DNA from 3 places in the Vibrio agarivorans genome. Region 2 is predicted to be linked to each of the others. Evidence: predicted binding sites of a transcription regulator. Region 2 holds the regulator's gene; each other region holds the start of a gene.
What was found. Region 2 encodes MetJ, which represses methionine synthesis genes. Its sites were predicted from a motif close to TTAGACNTNTANANGTCTAA; they were not measured.
Positions count from the first base shown of each region.

Region 1 (7,045 bases), 2.1 Mb from region 2:
AGTTGCACCCTGCGATTAGTACGGGTATTTACTGGTCGAAATCTTGCGCTGACAACGCTTGAGTAAATTGCCCAGCGTCTTGCTTTTCGCTACACTCTCGCCCCATCTATAGGCTCTATTAAGTGAATACCCATCGCTATGATCGCAACGCTGTTAATGACCTTTCCGCCTATGCTGTTAGGTGCGCAACTGGTTCTTACTCTAATTCTAGTCAAAGGTGAGATTTGTCCTGGTCAACGTGGCCGAATTCATCGTGTTTTGCCTGTGCTAGCCATTTTGTGGCTTGCGGTGTGCTCTTTGCGAGTAGAAGCTTTTATGGTGGTATTCGCCATTTTCTATTTTTACACTCAAGTGCAAACGAAAAAGACCCGTGAGCAAGGGCCTATATGGTTACTGTATCTGGCTGGTGGCCTTGCGGCGACATTTACCTTGATGTTATCGCTCCAAGCCCCTCAAGCAGCGATGACATTGGGTATGATCACCTGGCTAGTGTTGTTAGGTGGCGCGTTAGCACACGGCTTGTTGGTGGTCGCACGAACACGACTACAAGCATTTCATCGTCTATTACCGTTTAGCGGTGTGATTGCTGCGATGCTGTTTGCACTTTGTGTGTTGTGGCTGAGCTATGCACTGGACATTGATGCTCATCCACAATTGCTCACGCCTATTGTGAGTGTCGTTGTCATGCTGATCATCGGTGTCGTCGCTTGGTGCTGGCACTTGATTCGTCCAAGCGAGCCGAACAAGTATGTCATTTTCTTCGCACTGATCCTTTTGCTGGGATCTAGCCAAGCATTTTTGAGCCTGTCGTCACTGACAGCCCCGCTATAACTCAGATTTAGAGAAAGGCTGGTGAGATTAGGTGCACAGAAATGATCATATTTGAGTAATCACTCTGTCGAATGCCTGAATAGCTTCTATGCTTACATAAGTGGTGTGAATGCAAGGAGCGTCGTATGGACCTATCAAATGTGAGAAACTTCGATAGTGTGATTTTGTTGGGCATCGTCAATGAGAAGCTGCGACTTGAATGTGATAGTTTTGAAGAGTTAGCCACAGCCTACGAAATTGATGTCGAAGGCTTAGTGGGTAAGTTGGATGTTTTAGGGTATCAATACGACCCACTGACTAACCAGTTTAAATCCTACCCACGCTAGCGCTTTATCAATTTATTAAGCCATCTTGATCCCATCAAGGTGGCTTTTGCATTGCTGGCGAGCGGTAGAAAAGAATGCCTGCAAATAACGCTTATCTTTATCTGATGCACGCGTTGCGGCAAACAGACGTCGCCACAACCCTTCCCCTAGGGGCTTGCTTGTGATCAACCCTTGTCGAGAAAATTCACTGATGGCCCAATTGGGCAAAGCGGCAACGCCTAATCCAGCCGATACCATTTGTACCAGCATCAACGTATTGTCTGCCTGTTTCCATTTTGCAGGTTCGATGCCGGCTGGGCTAAGAAAGTGTTTTACCACATCAAGACGCTGCTTTTGTACTGGATAGCTGATCATCGTTTCATTGATTAGGTGATCAGGTTGGATCACGTCTACTTCTGCAAGTGGGTGGTTGGTAGCGGTGATCAGTCGCATTTCAAAATCAAACATCGGCTCATAGTGGACTTCTGAGCGTGGATTGACATCGGAGGTCACCACTAAGTCGAGTTCGCCTCCAATCAATGCCGGGAGTGGTTCAAATCCAAATCCAGATGAGAAGTCTAAGGTGACACTTGGCCAAGTGACTTGGTACTCCTTGAGTGCAGGCATTAACCACTGAAAGCAGGAGTGGCACTCAATCGCCATATGCAAGCGTCCATTGACATCCTCTTTCAAACTCGCGAGGTCATTTTCAGCCTTGGCAATTTTTGGCAGCACTTCATCGGCAAGCCTTAGCAAGATCTCTCCCTCTGAAGTAAAGCGCACGGGGCGGGTTTTCCGCAGAAATAGCTGACTTCCTAACCGTGATTCAAGATCTTTGATTTGATGCGACAGTGCCGATTGTGTCAGGTGCAAAGAGGTTGCGGTCGCAGTCAGAGACCCTGTATCACGAAGTGCTGAAAGTGTTTTTAGGTGTTTTAAATCAAGCATCTAGGTTGTCCTTATCCCATATGTGCGATTGCTGACTCTGTCCAAGAGCGACTTTTACCATAAGAACTTTATTGAGCATTGTAAATAGAACTAATGAAAGAATTTCATTTATGAAATTTCTTCATGTTTAAGCTGAAACTTTGTCGCTTGGCTCTGGGTTGGCATTGATAAATACTTTAGCCATCCAGACGCCTAAGTTGGTTGGGCGTAATAATCTCAAGGAAAGAACTTATGACAACCACTCATATTCTTGGTTTCCCACGTGTTGGTGAAAAAAGACAACTGAAATTTGCTTTAGAGAAATATTGGCGCGGGGAGATAACGCAAGACGCCTTGAAAGATGAAGGTTCGACAATTCGAGCGATCAACTGGCAAACACAGGCTGATGCGGAGCTAACCTATGTGACTTCCGGTGATTTTGCCTGGTATGACCATGTTTTAGGGACTAGCTTACTGCTTGGCAATGTTCCAAAGCGCCATCAACAAGATCGCATCACACTCGATACGCTTTTCCGTGTTGGGCGTGGCCAGTCGCAAAACGATTGTGGTTGTGGTCAGGCGGCCTCAGACATGACCAAGTGGTTTAATACTAACTATCACTATCTCGTACCAGAGTTTAATGCGGATACCCAATTTTCTGTACAGTGGACGCAGCTTTTTGAAGAGACTAAACAAGCACTGGATGCTGGGCATAACGTTAAACCTGTGTTGTTGGGGCCGCTAAGCTATCTCTACTTGGGTAAAGAAGTTGAAGAGGGTTTTGAGCGTTTATCCCTGTTACCGAGACTCATCACGGCGTATCAGCAGATCATCACGAAGCTGGAGGCACTTGGGGTTGAGTGGGTGCAAGTGGATGAGCCTATTCTCGCACTAGAGCTCGACAACGCTTGGATCGGAGCGTTTAAGTTGGCCTATCAAATGCTGCGCTCGAAAACAAAAGTGCTACTAACGACCTATTTTGATTCAGTGAATCATCATTTAGATCAGATTGTCGAACTGGATGTGGACGGTTTACATATCGATGTTACTCACAAGCCTGAATCTTTGAGTGAAGTAGTGAATAAACTACCTGCCCAGTGGGTGCTATCTGTAGGGGCGGTTAATGGTCGCAACGTATGGCGGGCCGATCTTGCACATTGGTTGGAAACATTACAACCACTGAAAAACCAGCTAGGCAAAAGATTGTGGGTCGCAAGTTCATGTTCCCTTTTGCACAGCCCTGTGGACCTAGAGTTGGAAACTGAGCTCTCCGTTGAAACGAAAAGCTGGTTTGCTTTCGCTAAGCAGAAAGTGCATGAAGTTAGCCTGTTAGGTCGAGCGTTATCAGGCGATGATAAGGCAATAACAGAGTGTCATGCTTACAGCGAGCCATTAAAGCAGCGCGCCTTATCACAGTTTATCCATAAATCTCATATTCAAAAGCAGGTGCAGTCGTTAGTGGCAGGATCGTCAGATCGTTCACTGCCCTTTACTAAGCGTATTGCGGCGCAAGCAACACACTTGCAACTACCTAAGCTGCCTACGACGACCATTGGGTCATTCCCTCAAACAGCAGATATTCGATTGCAGCGCAGTGCTTATCGCCAAGGCAAGTTGAACGAGAGCGACTACACGCAAGCGCTTAAAGGTCATATCGAAGACGCGGTGCGTCGCCAAGAGGCGTTGGACCTCGATGTACTGGTTCACGGTGAAGCAGAGCGAAATGATATGGTCGAATATTTTGCTGAATTGCTGTCAGGCTTTCAAACCACGCAATTTGGCTGGGTACAAAGCTATGGTTCACGTTGCGTGAAGCCAGCGATTGTTGTTGCAGACATCGAGCGTGAGCAGCCAATGACGGTTGAGTGGACACAGTTTGCACAGTCTCTAACCTCTAAGCAGATGAAAGGGATGCTGACAGGGCCGGTGACCATTTTATGTTGGACCTTCCCTCGAGAGGATATCTCTCGTCACGAAATTGCACAGCAGTTATCGTTGGCGCTGCGTGACGAGGTAAGTGACTTACAGCAAGCAGGTATCAATATCATTCAAATTGATGAGCCGGCGATTCGTGAGGGGCTTCCATTGAAAAAAAGTGAGCAACAACAGTATCTCGATTGGGCGGTCAATGCCTTTAAGCTTTCAGCATCGAGCGCGCTGCCACAAACTCAGATTCACACCCACATGTGTTACAGCGAGTTCAACGAGATCATTGATTCTGTTGCGGCATTGGATGCAGATGTGATCACGATCGAAACCAGTCGTTCCAATATGGAACTACTGAAAGCCTTTGAAGAGTTTGAATACCCAAATGAAATTGGCCCAGGCGTTTATGATATACATTCACCCAATGTACCAACTAAGGATTGGATTAAGAACTTGATTCAATCCGCAGCAGAGAAGGTGCCAGTCGAACGGTTGTGGGTGAACCCTGATTGTGGTCTGAAAACACGCGGATGGGATGAAACAGAAAAATCGCTCGCCAACATGGTGGCGGCAGCGAAAGAGCTGCGCAAAGAGTATGAGGGGATCTAACTAGACGACTCATCCATTGTGCCAGCCCCCTTTTTAATAGGTGGTAAAAGGGCAGCCAATGATGGCTGCCCTGATGTATATGCCAAGTGGGAGTGACTAAGCGCTTAGCACACGCAAGATACGGTCAGCATGCTCGGCAACCTCAATTCCTTCATCAGTAAGATAGCCACCGTCTGGCTGAGTACAAAGTTTCTTATCGTATAAACGCGAAACGGCTTGCTGCATCTCGTCTGTTGCCTCTGAGTGAACTTTAATGCCTGTTGCAGAACTGCTCAGGTCAAATTGCAGAAGTAGGTTTAGCTCAGCTAAGTGTTCTGGAGTGTATTTCATGGTTCTATCCTTTAGCTCTTTTTTGTTCAAGCTATGCCTGATTAAGCCTTTGAGCAACCTTGGATTAGCAAAACTGTTAGATAGGTAGCGAATGTAAAATAAAGCCTAAAAATGCCTAGCACTTAGTATCAAAAAAGGCTTCCAATCTGGAAGCCTTTTGCATAATTCATAGTCAATTGACTATCACTTGTTAAGTGACGTTAGTTAAGCCTTAGCGATTTCCGCAGCGGCTTCTTGTTGCTTAGCGGCGGTAAGCATTTTCTTGATAACCCAAGAAGAGCCAAGCGCAACACCCACCATAACGACAGCAAGTACAGTAAGCAGCTGGAAGTACTCACCGTAAACCGTTTGCACAATCTCTTGCGTGATCTCTTGGCCTTTCTCTAACGCGATAGAGGTAGAGAAAACAGCACCCACAATGCCACTTAGCGCAATGGCGACAGAGAACAAACTTACTGAGAAGTTTTCAATGTGCTTTGGTGCGACAGAAAGGATAAAGGCAACCACCATTGAACCTACAACAACCTCAGCAAATGCTTGGAAGAAGTGAATCGCAAGGAAGATTTCAGGGCGAATAACCACATCAGCGCCAACGGTGCTTACTGCCATGGTCAGAATACCAAAAGCAATTGCTGTAAGAACAAACGCGAAGCCAACTTTAGTGGCGGTTGAGAAGTTAATGTTACGTTTCTCTAGTGATGAGAACAGCACAGCAATTAACGGACCTGCTACCATACACCATAATGGGTTCATCGCCATTGCCGCTTCCGGAGCGACAGGAATGAAGCCAAATAGATCGCCACGCATTGTGTTGATCGCCACCATGTTCATTGATGTCATCATCTGACCGTAGTAAACGAAGAAACAAGTCGTTAGGAAGGTCATAATTAGGATCGTGCCCATTTTGAGCTTCTGTGCGTGGTCAACTTTGAACATCAGGCTAATGAAGTACAAGATGGCTGCAGCGCCAATAGCGTAAACGATGTTTTGACCGACATCCATGTTTGAGAACATGAAGAATACCAGACCAATCATCGCGACAGAAAGCACTGAGAAAGCGATCCAGTTTTTCATGCTAACCGGAGCTTGGTCGATATCGGCCGCAACGGAGCGTAGACCTTTTGCTGACAAAATAAGCGTCAGTAGAGCGGCACCTGCCATCACACCAGACAACATAAAGCTGCCATTAAAGCCCAGAACAAGCACTAACATTGGGAAAAGGTATTGACCCAAAAATGCGCCGATGTTGTTGACTGAGTAGTTTACTGGATAACCGTTTTCAAAATCTTCATGGGTCTTGAACGTACGCTTATACAAGCTCGGGTAAGACGGAGACATTAAACCGCGAGAGTAGCTCGCAAGTGCAATACCACACAAAGCCATTGGAACATTCAGTGCCGATGCACCAGCAAAAAGCAAGACATAACCAGAGGTGAAGCCGAGGTATGAAATGGTGAGAGAGCGGTAGGCGCCCAAGAATTTATCGGCAATGAAACCACCGGCAATCGCGAAAAGAGGACCAATTGCAGAGAAAGCGCCCACCACCATCATGGTATCAGCTTCACTGTAGTTGAGTTCTTCAAGGAAGAAACGGGTGAGGATAACCATCACACCGTAGAACGATAAGCCAAACATCATTTGGCAGAACATCATAGATTTATTGAGTTTATTCCACATAGCTTTGTACTTCTCTTATAGCTTCTCGTGGATAATTCGTCCCTAAATTAACACTTGAGCAAAAAATTGTGTTGCTCGTGATTTTCGCACAGTAGCACGTAAATGATGCGTGCCGGAAAGTATGTTTGCTAATTTGATCGGTTGTTGAGGTTTTGGTTAATAAAGTTTAATTGGTTGAGATGCAGTTTTTTCCTTTTTGTTTTGATACGTAAAGGGCAACATCGGCACGTTTATAGATTTGATCAATGGTATAGTCATGAGTGTTAAATTGACTGATGCCAATGCTGATAGACAATTTCATATCACAGCATTCCGGGTCGATCGTCAGTTGAGAGATGCTGTCTTTCATGCGCTTGGCGAGATGTTCAACCGAGTGGTTAGATGTCATCTTATGGATAATGGCAAACTCATCACCACCCAGTCTTCCTAATGTGTCTGAG
Region 1 covers NZ_JAUFQF010000004.1:2,917,198-2,924,242, reverse strand. The annotation lists gene QWZ05_RS21900 (HI_1241 family integral membrane domain) at 139-831, shown strand; gene QWZ05_RS21895 (DUF4250 domain-containing protein) at 957-1,157, shown strand; gene metR (HTH-type transcriptional regulator MetR) at 1,173-2,084, opposite strand; gene metE (5-methyltetrahydropteroyltriglutamate--homocysteine S-methyltransferase) at 2,316-4,598, shown strand; gene QWZ05_RS21880 (TIGR02647 family protein) at 4,695-4,928, opposite strand; gene QWZ05_RS21875 (peptide MFS transporter) at 5,133-6,605, opposite strand; gene QWZ05_RS21870 (sensor domain-containing diguanylate cyclase) at 6,772-7,045, opposite strand, start outside.
Region 1: the regulator MetJ is predicted to act here: its motif matches at 2,261-2,280, upstream of metE (5-methyltetrahydropteroyltriglutamate--homocysteine S-methyltransferase).

Region 2 (7,045 bases):
TTCAGGGAAAGCCGCAACAGAAATATCAAAGTCGTGGCGGCTCTTTAGTAGCTCAACAAGATCAGAGGCATACATATCTGGCTTGCCACCACCCGGTGGAATATCGCCACGCAGAGCGACAATACTCTCGATACCGTTGTGCCAATAGTCATCAGCAATCTGGATCAGTTCTTCGCGTGAAGCATCGATACAGGTTAGGTGAGGAGCGGCAACAATACCTGTTTCAGATTTGATCTCTTTGATGATGGAGTGAGTGCGGTCACGCTCACCTGAGTTGGCGCCATAGGTGACAGAGACAAACTTCGGCTTAAGCGTTTTTAGACGGTGTACTGAATTCCACAGGGTTTCTTCCATTTTCTCGCTGCTAGGAGGAAAGAACTCGAAAGAGACATTGATATTGTCTTCTGATAACTCAGCGATATTTTGGTTTAGCGCATCAATGTGGCTTGCGTGTGTGTATCCCATGTCATTCTCCCTGTGGTGAGGCTTCACCGAAATTTTCAATCCTGAAATTGACGTTTAGACGTCTATATGTCCACAGGATGTAATGAAAGCAGATTAATGTCAATGGCAATACTATGAAATTTCTTCATGTAGAAGATGAGGTTTTTTGAAACGGTGGTAAAGGACAATTGGGCTGACCGTGTGGCCAGCCCAAAGGGAGTTATAGTCTTCCAGCAAGCAGATTGAGATCCGACTGCAGCGCACCTGCTGTCACTTCTCGGCCTGCACCTGGCCCGCGGATGACTAACGGGTTGTCTTTATACCATTTGCTCTCAATGGCGAAGATATTGTCACACGGTAAGAGGTTGGCGAGTGCGTGCTCTTTGTTGAGTGCTTCAACGCCTACCGTCGCTTCTCCATTTTTCTCTAGTCGAGCGACATAACGCAAAACCTTGTCTTCGCTCTGCGCTTTCTCCAAGCGTTCCGCGAGTGCTTCGCTAAGGACAATCCCATTATCGAAGAAGCCATCGAGTGTCATATCTCGGAGCTCTTGTGGAACCAGCGATTCGACTTTGACCTTTTCTGGCTCAATGAAGAGGCCAGACTCGCGAGCCAAAATGACCAGCTTACGCATAACATCAGAGCCGTCTAAGTCCGAGCGAGGGTCTGGCTCTGTTAAGCCTTGTTGCCAAGCCAGGTCGACCAGCTCACTAAAGGGGATAGAACCATCGTATTGCTGGAACAACCACGAGAGAGTGCCAGAGAAAATACCTGACAGAGTAACGATCTCGTCACCACTCTCTCGTAGATCTCGAACGGTATGGTTTATCGGTAACCCTGCGCCTACCGTTGCGTTATAAAACCAGTGACGGTTTATCTTCGCGAAGGCATCTTGAACTTGATGGTAATATTCACTAGATGCTGAGCCGGCGACTTTATTTGCAGAAATCAAGTGCATGCCTTGTTGGGCAATATCGAGGTATTGTTCTGCTAATTGAGAGCTGGCGGTTACATCCAGCACGACGAGGTCATCATAATCTTGTAGCGCACCGAGTTGCTCGATCCAGCTTTTACCGTCGTGGGGAATGGATTCATCATCGAAGGAGGTCTCGATAGTCTGCGGGTTTATCCCTTGCGGTTTAAACCAGTAGGTTTGGCTATCTATCACGGCAACGAGCTCAAAGTTCATGTTGTGACGCTTTTCGAGCTCTTCTTTTTGTGTTGCAAATAAGCTTAACCAACTCGAGCCAATGTTGCCTTTACCACACAAGGCAATGGCTACTCGTTTTTGGGCTTGGAATAGCTGAGAGTGCAAACGGCTTACGAGTGGCTCTACATCGAGTTTACGTGTCACCGCCACAAGACTAAGCCCAGACTCTGACTCTGCAATAAACTCAATTGCAGAGCTCTTCAGTTGTTGATAAAACCCAAAGCAGTGGTTTGGATTTTTACTGACGCCTGCTCCAACTGCTGCCAACAGTGAGAAGCCTTCTTTGAGCTTAAGTTCTGCTTCAATCGCAGCGTCTTGTAAAAAGGCTAGAGCACCGTTAGCAATCTCTTGGGTATAGGCCAATTGCAATAAGTATTGATCAGCTTGGCTCTCGTAAGCCAGGGGCTCTAGCTGTGCTTGTTTCAGTTTTTTCAGCACATTTTGCTGCGCACGTTGATAGTCATGATTGTGAGCAAAGCGCAGTTGAATGAGTAATACATCATCAAGTGAGGTGATAATTTTAGCACCACGACCGGAAGCCAATACACGTTCGATACGGGTTGAACCAGCCTCTGGTTCGTAGCTACAGCGTAGGTGAAGATCCATTGCACTTTGTGCGACAGGCTGAAGTGTACGACTGTGCAAGACTGGTGCGGCTAGGCGTGCTAGTTCACTAGCTTCATCTAGGCGCAGCAGTGGCAACAGACAGGCATCGGAGACAATACGCGGATCGGCGCTGTATACCCCAGCAACATCACTCCAGATAGTAACGCGTGAAACCTCGGCTAGTGCACCAATAATGGTTGCAGAATAGTCTGACCCGTTGCGGCCAAGCAGCACGGTTTCGCCTTGATGGTTCTGTGCCATGAAGCCAGTGAATACGATTCGGTACTGGCTATGCTGTGCTAAAACCTCTTTGAGTAGTGGGTATGAGGCGCCGCGATCTACTTCGGGTTGAGTGCCGATTTCGGCACGCAGAAATTGACGAGAGTCCTGCTCTACAGCATTGAGGTCTTGCTCGTTAAGTAGATTGGCTAACAGTCGTGCCGACCACATTTCGCCATGACCTAGCACTGAGGCGCGTGTCTTAGCACTAACGGGGTAAGCCACTTCACCCAGTGCGCTGAACTCGGTGATCAAGTGATCAAGTAGGCGCGCTTTTGTGTCTGTTTGAGTGATGAGGCTTTCTACTAATTCAATCTGAAACTGCCTTAACTCTTGTAGTGTCTCATGTGCCAAGCGTCCATCACGCTCAAGGTTATCGAGAAACTCAATCAGGCGGTTGGTTGTTTTGCCAGCAGCAGAGACGACAATCAGATCATTGCTGTTCGAGTAGTCTTTAAGGATATTGACAACTCGGCGATAGCACTCAGGGTTAGCTAAGCTACTGCCACCAAATTTGTGTAACTGACGTGGGTGAGTCATTTTAAAATGCCTCCTTCGCTTGAGCGAATGCTTGTTCTAGATCGGCAATCAGATCTTGGCAGTCTTCTAGGCCGACAGACAGACGTAACAGATATTGTGTCACTCCTGCTTCTGCTAGAGCTTCTTCGCCCATTGCGCGGTGTGTCATCGATGCAGGGTGGCAAATAAGGCTTTCTACCCCACCGAGTGACTCTGCTAAAGAAAAGAGCTCGAGCTTACCGACAAAGAATTTAAGTTGCTCAAATGAGCCGCCGAACTCAAAGCTGAGCATTGACCCGAAACCTGACTGCTGTTTTTTCGCAATCTCATGACCTGGGTGGCTTGGTAGGCTAGGGTGGTAGACCTTGCTTACTAGGGGCTCATTAATCAGGCAGTCGAGGATTTGCTGTGAACTCTCTTCATGCACTCGCATGCGAGCTCCGAGGGTACGTATACCGCGCAGAGTCATGTAACTATCAAAAGGAGTACCGGTTGCGCCAATGCAGTTACCCCACCAAGCGAGCTCCTCGGCATGCTCTTCTGTTTTCGTGATCACCACACCACCAATGACGTCAGAGTGGCCATTGATGTACTTAGTCGTAGAGTGGATAACGAAGTCTGCACCGAGCTCTAAAGGCTTTTGGTACACAGGTGTCAAAAAGGTATTATCGACAGCAACCAGAGCGCCAACCTGTTTCGCTTGCTGACAAATAGCGGCAATGTCCACCACTCGAACCAGCGGGTTCGATGGTGTTTCTAACAAGATAAGCTTTGGCTTCTTTTCAAGTGCTTCATTGAGTGCTTGCGTGTCGGTTTGGTCAACAAACTGTACTTTGAAGTCGCCCTTTTGCGCACGAGTATTGAACAAACGGTATGTACCGCCGTAACAGTCGTGTGGAGCAATGATAAGATCGTCAGGGCCGAGAAATGCAGAAACCCACAAGTTTAGAGCTGAGGTGCCACAGTTTGTGACTACCGCCCCTTTTCCTGATTCGAGCTCATAAAGCGCTTGCTCTAGGAGGCCTCGATTTGGGTTGCCAGAACGCGTATAGTCATAATTTGGGACTTCGCCAAAGGCCGGAAAACCATAGTTGGTGGAGAGGTAAATGGGTGGAACAACCGCATGGTGTTGAGTGTCTGATTCGATGCCGGTGCGAACGGCAATTGTCGCAGGCTTGCGTGCGCTCATAAGAGTGTCCTTCCCAAAGAGTGATAGTGCTTCACAAAACGTTTATCTAAATCTGTTATAAACGTTTCTTAATCCATTAACCGACACTTTACTTTTCATAATGTGAGACGTCAACACTTCTAGACGTCTATATGTCTTTGCTCTTAGCCTTAAATCCGGCTAAAATCTCCCCCTTATCTATTTAGAACAACGACGATTGAAAGGTGTCTCATGGCAGACTGGAATGGCGAATACATTAGCCCTTATGCTGAGCATGGTAAAAAAAGCGAGCAAGTAAAAAAAATCACAGTATCTATCCCTCTTAAAGTACTGAAAGTATTGACGGATGAACGTACTCGCCGCCAAATTAATAACCTACGCCATGCGACAAACAGTGAGCTGCTATGTGAGGCATTTCTGCACGCATACACTGGCCAGCCTTTACCGACAGACGAAGATTTGCGAAAAGACCGCCCTGATGAAATTCCTGCAGAAGCGAAAGCGCTGATGACAGAGATGGGTATCGAGTTTGAAGCGTTTGACGAAGAATAGGAAAGTTTATCGTCGATAGGTTTTTGGGGAGTATTATTGGTAAAGCTCCCCAAAACTCTGCATTCGAATATTGATAGATTTGCGAAAAACTCAACTTATTTGCTGAATTGCCTGCTCGACAATTTCATCGATAGGCGCATCAATGTTGATAAATATGGTGTTGGGTTCACCGTATGGGCGCTCAAGTGTTTCAAACTGGCTTTTCACCATACCCTCTTGCATAAAATGCCCTTGGCGCGCACGGATACGTTCAAGTATTAAATCAATACTACCATCTAGAAAAATGAAGGTAACATTTTGGTTTCCCTCTCGGATTTGATCGCGATATTTTCTCTTGAGTGCTGAGCAGACAATAATACTGTTCTCTTTGTTTCTTTCGAAGCGATGAGCAGCGTCACGAATGCACTCTAGCCATGGCAAGCGATCGCTATCGTTCAATGGCTGGCCAGATGACATTTTTAGAATATTTTCTTGCGGATGAAGGTCGTCTCCGTCTATGAACTTATAGCCAAGTTTATGTGCTAAAAGCTCACCGATTGTGCTTTTGCCACAAGCGCTAACTCCCATGACGATAATGCTACTGCCAAGCATAATGTTGCTCCATATACACTAACAGACTTTATACTATTCTCGCTCTGGGAAATGCGTGATGGGTAAGTTATTGAGAGTTGACTTAAGTCACAGCTATCTATCAATAGATGAGGATTATTGGGTCATAAATCATAAAAGAGAAAGGGGCACCAACCAAGTGATGCCCCTTTCTGAGTGCGAGTATTAGTTCGATTTGCCTATCAACTAGAATGGAAAACCTCTTCAGCAGTTAGCGATGTCATGCTGCTGATTTTTTTCCAAATATAATAGAAGATAGCCATCATCATAATCATGCTAGGGATAGCGATTGCAGGGTAGCTATATAGCGCGAGCTTACCGACTTCTTCATTGAATGCTGCTGTGCCTGCTGGACTGGTTACAATCCATGTAGCAAGGAAGTAGTTCATCGCAGAAGAGAAGAAAAACGTGGTCGCAAATAGATGATTAGAGCGCAATAGACAGCGTTCAAATGCTTGCTCATTACCGCTTTGTGCCAGACGCTCTTTGATAAGTGGTAAGTTCAACACGGTGTCGTTAAATAGAACCTTTTTCACTACAGGGTAGCGAGTGTACGTAGAGACGAAAATCGCGATACCAATCAGCCCTGGGATCAGTGCTTCTTTTAGAGCCAACCAGCGAGTGTCTAACTCTAGTAGGCCAATACCACCGGTGAGCAACACGCTGATAAAGCCAAGTGCAGCGATAAAGTTAAACTTCTTATTGTTTATCAGCTCATAGCCACCATAAACCACAGGAAATGCGAGACCGACAACCAGTGCCATGACCGCGCCTAAGTGCTCATCACCACTGAACTTCATTAAAATGAACGATGGGATCAAGACGTTAAAGGCCACCTCAAACAGTGGGTTGGGCTTTTTGTTGTTACTTTGACTCATAGCTGTCCTGTTTTGGTACACAAAGAGAGTAAATGGCTGGAAATAGTATCCAAGTGTGGGTAAAACGCAAATGCCTATAGGGTGACAGGATGTTTCATTGCCTTATCCGCGACTAGGCTGGATAAAGAAAAGCCACTGAGATTTTGTTTGCTCAGTGGCTTTTATCAATTGCGACGAGATAGGCGTGTGCCCTATCTCATGGTGACGAACTCTTCGCTGCCAGTAGGGTGGATGGCGACAACAGCATCAAAATCTGCTTTAGTTGCGCCCATCTTCATTGCAACCGCAAAGCCTTGAATCATTTCATCAACCGTGAAGCCAATGCCGTGAAGACCAACGACTTTCTCATCTTCACCCGCACAAACTAGCTTCATCTTACATGGTTGACGGTGCTTAGTTACCGCGGTGTACATCGCAGTAAAGCCAGAAGTGTAGACTTTCACATTGTCTTTACCGTATTGCTCTTCCGCTTCCTGTGTTGTCAGGCCGATAGTACCGATTGGTGGGTGGCTGAAAACAACCGTTGGAACAAGGTCGTAGTCCATTTTCGCATCGGGTTTGTTGTTAAACAGACGCTCAGAAAGTTGGCGACCTGCTTTGACCGCAACAGGAGTTAGTTCAATACCGCCTTCCATGATGTCACCTACACAGTAGATGCCTTTCACGTTTGTTTCTTGGTATTCATCTACCTTAATGTAGCCGCGCTCATTAGTCGCAACACCGGTAGAGTCGAGATTAATTGCATCCGTTGCTGGATGGCGACCTATCGCCCAAATCACT
Region 2 covers NZ_JAUFQF010000004.1:841,346-848,390, reverse strand. The annotation lists gene metF (methylenetetrahydrofolate reductase) at 1-465, opposite strand, end outside; gene QWZ05_RS12380 (bifunctional aspartate kinase/homoserine dehydrogenase II) at 665-3,079, opposite strand; gene QWZ05_RS12375 (O-succinylhomoserine (thiol)-lyase) at 3,081-4,247, opposite strand; gene metJ (met regulon transcriptional regulator MetJ) at 4,458-4,778, shown strand; gene QWZ05_RS12365 (gluconokinase) at 4,869-5,369, opposite strand; gene QWZ05_RS12360 (VC0807 family protein) at 5,570-6,265, opposite strand; gene gorA (glutathione-disulfide reductase) at 6,457-7,045, opposite strand, start outside.

Region 3 (7,045 bases), 1.5 Mb from region 2:
TCACTTCACCAAAATCGGTTTCATTTTGCGGTTCCGCTTCCCAGGTTTGCTTAGTGTCACACCAAGAACAACCTACAGGACACTCTTGTAATCGAATAAAAACAGAAGGCACGCCAGTAAAGCTGCCTTCCCCTTGGATTGTCTCGAAGATCTCATTGAGCTTGTACAAGGCTCACTCCGTTCATACATAGTTTAATTGCCTGCACCTTAATAGAGCTGGTAAAGAAGATCAACTCACTGCAACCTGTCACTTAGGTTTATCGTTCAACTTTCGCGCGATAAGGGTAGGAACATAGATTAACGTCAAAATTATCGGCATATACAACACCTCTACGAGCAGCGAAAAGACCGCACTCGAAGCTACAAACGTATGCAGGTACTCTGAAAGAAAGTAGCCCAGAGCGATACTCATAGAGGTCGCGACTGGATTAAGTGTAGCCTGCGCTAACGGTCTTTCGCCAAAGCACAGCATGATAAGCAATACCGTGCCTGAAAGTGCTGTTACCTGTAATAAAGAAGTGGCATACCACGTCCATGCAAATACGGCCGCCAACAACGTAAGCATTAACCATGCGGCCTTTGTCTGAGTTATCTTAGCCAGTTGTGTTTCTTGGGATACCGCCAATTTAAAGAAATGACGAGCGACAAAATAACCTAATACAACACCAAAGAGGATATCTGTTACAAACACCTGATACTGTAAGAACATGCCTAAACACGCTAAGAGTAACAGCACAAAACCACTGAGTAGTATCACTAATGGAATGTAGACTAGGCGAATGACAAACGTACAAGTGGCTGCTAACAGTGCTGCCCTGACGGATGGAAAGCTCAGCGCTATATTCTGCTCGGAAAGCAAACCTAGAAACTGCCCTGGGGCTGGCAGTGCAAAGCCAAACTTGGCAACAACCGCCATCAATACGGTAAGAAGTTGAATAAATAGAAGCTTTTGTGCGACTACAACACCACCTTTCCAAGCGGCGACAACAAGACTTAAACCTAAAAACACTGGCGAAAGTATCAGGTTACTAACCAATACACATAGCTCAATAAGCGACTTAAAGAGAGTTTGCCCCTCCGCCAGTTGATAGAGATTGCTCAATAGCCTCAGCTCAAACCTTTGCCACGCATTGCCGTTACTGACTAAATCTTCCACATACTGGATTGGATAGGAGGTCACTTCACTTACCCATTGGGTGATTGCTGGCCACTGCTCTGGATAACGATAGTCGCTTGCATCGACAAGGAGTGGCTCAATCGCCAGAACATCTTTCACTTCAATACCAAAATGGGGTGCAAACCACGCGGGTAACGCTTTACCTTTTAATCCCTGTCGATGTGAGAAGGCGACCACTTTTGACTGCGGAACACACTCGTAAACCACAGCGGTGTCGGTATATCCCAACTTTCGCACTGGGTTGACTACCAGCCCAGCCTCTTCCCATGTCTCTCGCTGCGCGGTGAGCTTAGGATCTTCCCCTTTTGAGATTGTACCGCCCGGTAGTGACAATTTACGGCTAAAGGTCTCTTTTACCATCACGACTTTATGATCGGCATGGACAATACACAAAGAGCCTCTCACACCATTGGGGACAGAAAAATCCTCGGCTTGCAGTAGTGAGCTAAACAAAAAAAGCAGTAATGCTATCCATAGCGGCTGTTTCAAAATGGACCTCGAAATTTAGATTAAAGGTTTTAGGTTAATGGTTTAGCTAAACAGTGTATGTGATTCACAAAACCAAGACGGCGATAAAACTCAACACCGGCAGTGTTGCTATCCCACACCTCTACGAACAAGTATTTCGCACCATAATGGGTAAAATCGCGCTGCATACGTTCCAATAATTGCGCTCCAACACCAAACCTTCTATAAGCGCTCAACACATACAGCTCATCGATGCTCCCCATCAACACAGGTTGACTGACGGGGGATTGATACTGACCAAAATACCCTGATACAAAAGCAATCACTTGTTGTTGATGCTCGGCAACCAATACAAGGCACTCTGGGTGATCAATATAGTGGGCGATAGATTTTTCTATCTGGTCCGCTGGTTTAAATAGCTCTGCATACATCTGATGGTGCTCGTCGTGCAGACAATACATCATCTCATTCAGCGCCTCTAAGTCCGTCGTGGTTGCAGCTCGAATCACCAGATCTACCTGGGATAAACTATTTTTATTCATTGGCATAACTCGTTACTTGTATGGATTTTTGCCACTGCTTTGGAATCGCTCGCCACTTACGCCTCATCACCGCGATCGTCTTAGCGGGTACATCGTGAACAGACTCATACTCGCCGTTCACCTCGATTATTTCTACACGTTTATCCAATGACCTTGCCATCTTTAAATAAGGTTCTATTTCCCAAAGCTGCACAAACGTATTTGAAACCACTACGTTGAGTCCACAGTTGAGCGCTTGTAAGCTCGCAGTTTGGCACCAATCATGTGCTTGGGAAAGCTGCATAGGGTCAAACACATAATCGCCTTGTTCATTGACGAAATACATATCGGCTTCAAAATGTTCAGCCGCATAATCCGCGGCCAGCTGTTTAGCCAGTGTTGATTTCCCTGAACCCGGTAGACCACGAATAAGTGTGAGAGCTGCGCTTGTTGCTGGAGCCATGTTCTGCCTGTAAATGCACAATAAGATATTGATTCAATAATATGTGATTTAGCTATCGACATAAATCACCGTTTACGTTAAGTTTGGATGTATAGACGTCCAGAAAGCTTAGGGAGTAAAGCTGTGCCAATCAAGATACCTGATCAATTACCTGCCTCCGATGTCCTTCGTAACGAAAATATCTTCGTTATGCCAGAGACTCGCGCTTCTACGCAGGAAATTCGTCCTCTCAAAGTTCTGATCTTAAACTTGATGCCAAAAAAGATTGAAACGGAAACGCAATTTTTACGACTGTTATCAAATAGCCCGCTTCAAGTCGATGTAGAGCTACTGCGCATTGATAATCGACCGAGTAAGAACACTCCTGTCGAACACCTCGACACTTTTTATCGCCAGTTTGAGATGGTGAAAGACAGAAACTTTGACGGATTGATTATTACAGGCGCGCCACTTGGTCTTGTTCAGTTTGAAGATGTGATCTATTGGGATCACCTTAAAACCATTATGAACTGGGCCAAAGAACATGTCACATCAACCTTGTATGTCTGCTGGGCTGCACAAGCTGGCTTGAAGCTACTGTATGACTTGCCCAAGCGCACACGCAAAGAAAAACTGTCGGGCGTATACCACCATGAAATCCATCATCCCTACCACCCTATCCTACGTGGCTTTGATGATACCTTCTTAGCACCTCATTCGCGGTTTGCTGATTTCTCATCGCAGTTTCTCGAAGAGCATACTGACCTCGACATTCTCGCAACTTCCGATATGGCTGGTGTGTATTTGGCGGCAACCAAAGATAAGCGTAACGTGTTTGTCACAGGCCATCCTGAGTACGATGCCCTAACACTGCACAATGAATACACACGTGATCTTGGCGAAGGGATGGAGCCGGCGATCCCTGTGAATTACTATCCTAACAACTGCCCAGACAACAAGCCCAATGCCAGTTGGCGCAGTCACGGTCACTTGTTGTTCGCAAACTGGCTAAATTACTGTGTTTACCAACAAACGCCTTACGATCTTGATCACTTCAGTGAAGCTAACTTTACTAAGGATGATTAGTCGAAGTTCATAGGTGTTCAACACCGACATACAGAGACAAAAAAGGCATGCTTGAGAGCATGCCTTTCATTTTTACATTATCGAGAGAAGATTCTATCGGTACTCTTTCTCTGTGTTCATACCCATCAACAGGCTGACACACATCGCCAATAGCACGAAAGTGAATGGCAGTGCAGTAGAGATAGCGCCCGCTTGCAGTGCTTCTACCGCTTGCGTGCCACCAACCCATAGTAGAGCGGCTGCGATAGCACCTTCCATAAATGCCCAGAAACAACGTTGCAGAACAGGTGCGTCTACTTTACCGCCAGCGGTGATGCTATCAATAACCAGTGAGCCTGAATCTGAAGAGGTGATGAAGAACACCATAACCAGAATTACAGCAATAATCGAAAGCAGAGTGCTCATTGGCATCACGTCGAACATTTCAAACATCGCTAGTGATACATCGGTAAGGCCTTTCGCACCAAGCTGACCAACATTGTTGACTACCTGATCAATCGCTAGACCGCCGAACACTGACATCCAAATAAGCGTCACAGTGGTTGGAACGATAAGAACCGCTGTCATGAACTCACGTACAGTACGACCGCGAGAGACTCGTGCGATAAACATACCAACGAATGGCGACCATGAAATCCACCAAGCCCAGTAGAATACTGTCCAGCCATGCATCCAAAGCTCATCTTCACGGCCATGTGGATTACTAAGAGGAATAAAGCTTTCAACATATCCCATCAAAGTCGTTGGTAGTGAGCCCATTGCTACCGCAAAGCCAAGCGCTGCCACCAAGAACAATAGAAGGAAAGCCACAATCATGTTGATGTTACTGATGACTTTTACACCGCCATCAATACCACGTAATACAGAAGCGACAGCTAGAAGCGTTACCACTGCAATCACGATGATTTGAAGTGTTAAACCTGCTTCAAAACCAAACACATGTTGAATACCGCTTGCCGCTTGCTTAGCACCAAGGCCAAGCGATGTCGCCAGACCAAATAGCGTCGCTAGCACGGCGAGAATATCCACGACGTGACCAGGCCAACCCCACGCTCTATCACCTAAAATCGGGTAAAAAATAGAGCGAATAGAGAGTGGTAAGCCTTTATTGTAGGTAAAGAACGCTAAAGACAATGCCACTACACCGTAGATAGCCCAAGGATGAAGGCCCCAGTGGTACATAGTAGCGCCAAGCGCCGCTTTCGCCGCTTCTGGTGTGTTTGGCTCTACCGCAAGTGGTGTCTCATACCAGCCTGTGAAGTAAGCAACGGGTTCTGCCACACTCCAGAACATTAAGCCGATACCCATACCGGCTGCGAAAAGCATCGCTAACCACGAGAAAAATGAGTAATCTGCCGTGGCATCTTGACCACCTAAACGGATTTTGCCGTAAGGCGTTACAATTAGAGCTAAACAGAAGACAACGAAGATGTTACCTGACCAAATAAACAGCCAGTCAAACGAGCCAATAATCTGCCATTTGATACCATCTAACGCCGCTTTTGCATCACCTGCGTCCATCACCATTGCGGCAATGAGAAACAGTATGATGAAACCTGCACTTACGCCAAACACAGGGTTATGGACATCAAACCCCCACTTCTGAACGTTATCTTGACCGACAGTATAATCTGTACTGTCGATACTGTATTTATCTATACCTTTAGTCATTTGACCCTCTACTAATTCCGTGTGAGACGTGAGTCCTTGAGTTGCATTGTTGCTCCCCACTTTCTCAAATCACTTTGAGTACAAATCATCAGAAAATAAATTTGTACGCAAAGTCACTTATCTCGTTTTGGATGTCCTCTTTCATCAACTGATTGATAAAAATAGAAATCCGCGCCTATTGTACAAAAGTAGCAGTTCCTTGCCAGTAAATGGTGAAAATGGCACCACTTTTTCAATAAATCGACTTTCAAGCGCTGTTTTATCCGTCAAGCAAACACAAAAAAGCCGGGCTATTTAGCCCGGCTATATCAACTAAAAATAGTGATTACTCTTCGCTATCTGCTGCAGGAGCATCATCATTTGTTGCTTCTGGTTGTGTTGCTTCAACACCACCTTCCGCTTCAGTACCTTCTTCTAGCAGTTCAACATCTTCAATCTCTTCGATGCGTTGAAGGCCTACAACAGATTCATCTTCTGCTGTTCTGATCAGTGTAACACCTTGTGTGTTACGACCTACTTGGCTGACTTCTGCTACACGTGTACGTACCAATGTGCCTGCATCGGTGATCATCATCATCTCGTCGCCTTCCTCAACTTGGATAGCACCGACAACAGGACCATTACGATCAGAGACTTTGATAGAAACGACACCTTGAGTTGCACGACCTTTGGTTGGGTACTCTGCAAGCTCAGTACGCTTACCGTAACCATTTTGTGTCACTGTCAGAATGTCGCCCTCGTTTGAAGGAACAATCAGTGATACAACTTGGTCATCATCAGCCAATTTCATACCACGAACACCTGCCGCTGTACGACCCATCGCACGAACTTTATCTTCGTTGAAACGAACCACTTTACCCGCTTTCGAGAACAGCATGATATCGCTAGAACCTGTGGTGATATCAACACCAATCAGCGAGTCATCATCACGTAAGTTAACCGCAATTAGGCCGTTAGCACGAACATTAGCGAATTGGTCAAGAGAGGTCTTCTTAACGGTACCGTCACCCGTTGCCATAAAGATATACTTATCAGCATCGAACTCGGAAACAGGCAGAATTGCTGTGATACGCTCGTTCTCTTCAAGAGGCAGAATGTTCACAATTGGCTTACCACGTGCTGTGCGGCTTGCTTGTGGCAATTGATACACTTTCAGACGGTAAGTCTTACCACGCGTAGAGAAACATAGAATGTTGTCATGCGTGTTCGCAACAAGTAGACGTTCGATGTAATCTTCATCTTTCATCTTGGTTGCACTCTTACCTTTACCGCCACGACGCTGTGCTTCGTAGTCGCTAAGGATTTGGTACTTCACATAGCCTTCATGTGACAGTGTCACAACAACATCTTCACGAGCAATCAGCTCTTCCATGTCGATATCGTGGCTTGCTGCTGTGATTTCAGTACGACGAACATCACCGTAACCTTCACGAACGGCTTCAAGCTCCTCACGGATAACTTCCATCAGACGCTCAGTGCTTGCAAGGATGTGCATCAGCTCTGCAATTTCTTCTAGCAGTGCTTTGTACTCGTCCAGAATCTTCTCGTGCTCTAGACCGGTTAGGCGGTGTAGACGAAGCTCTAGAATCGCTTGTGCTTGCGTTTCAGTTAGGTAGTACTGACCGTCACGGATACCGAACTCTGGCTCTAGCCACTCTGGGCGTGCAGCGTCAGTACCAG
Region 3 covers NZ_JAUFQF010000004.1:2,352,164-2,359,208, reverse strand. The annotation lists gene queE (7-carboxy-7-deazaguanine synthase QueE) at 1-169, opposite strand, end outside; gene QWZ05_RS19355 (NUDIX hydrolase) at 248-1,666, opposite strand; gene QWZ05_RS19350 (GNAT family N-acetyltransferase) at 1,696-2,187, opposite strand; gene QWZ05_RS19345 (ATP-binding protein) at 2,180-2,629, opposite strand; gene metA (homoserine O-acetyltransferase MetA) at 2,753-3,694, shown strand; gene QWZ05_RS19335 (BCCT family transporter) at 3,788-5,365, opposite strand; gene gyrA (DNA topoisomerase (ATP-hydrolyzing) subunit A) at 5,691-7,045, opposite strand, start outside.
Region 3: the regulator MetJ is predicted to act here: its motif matches at 2,713-2,732, upstream of metA (homoserine O-acetyltransferase MetA).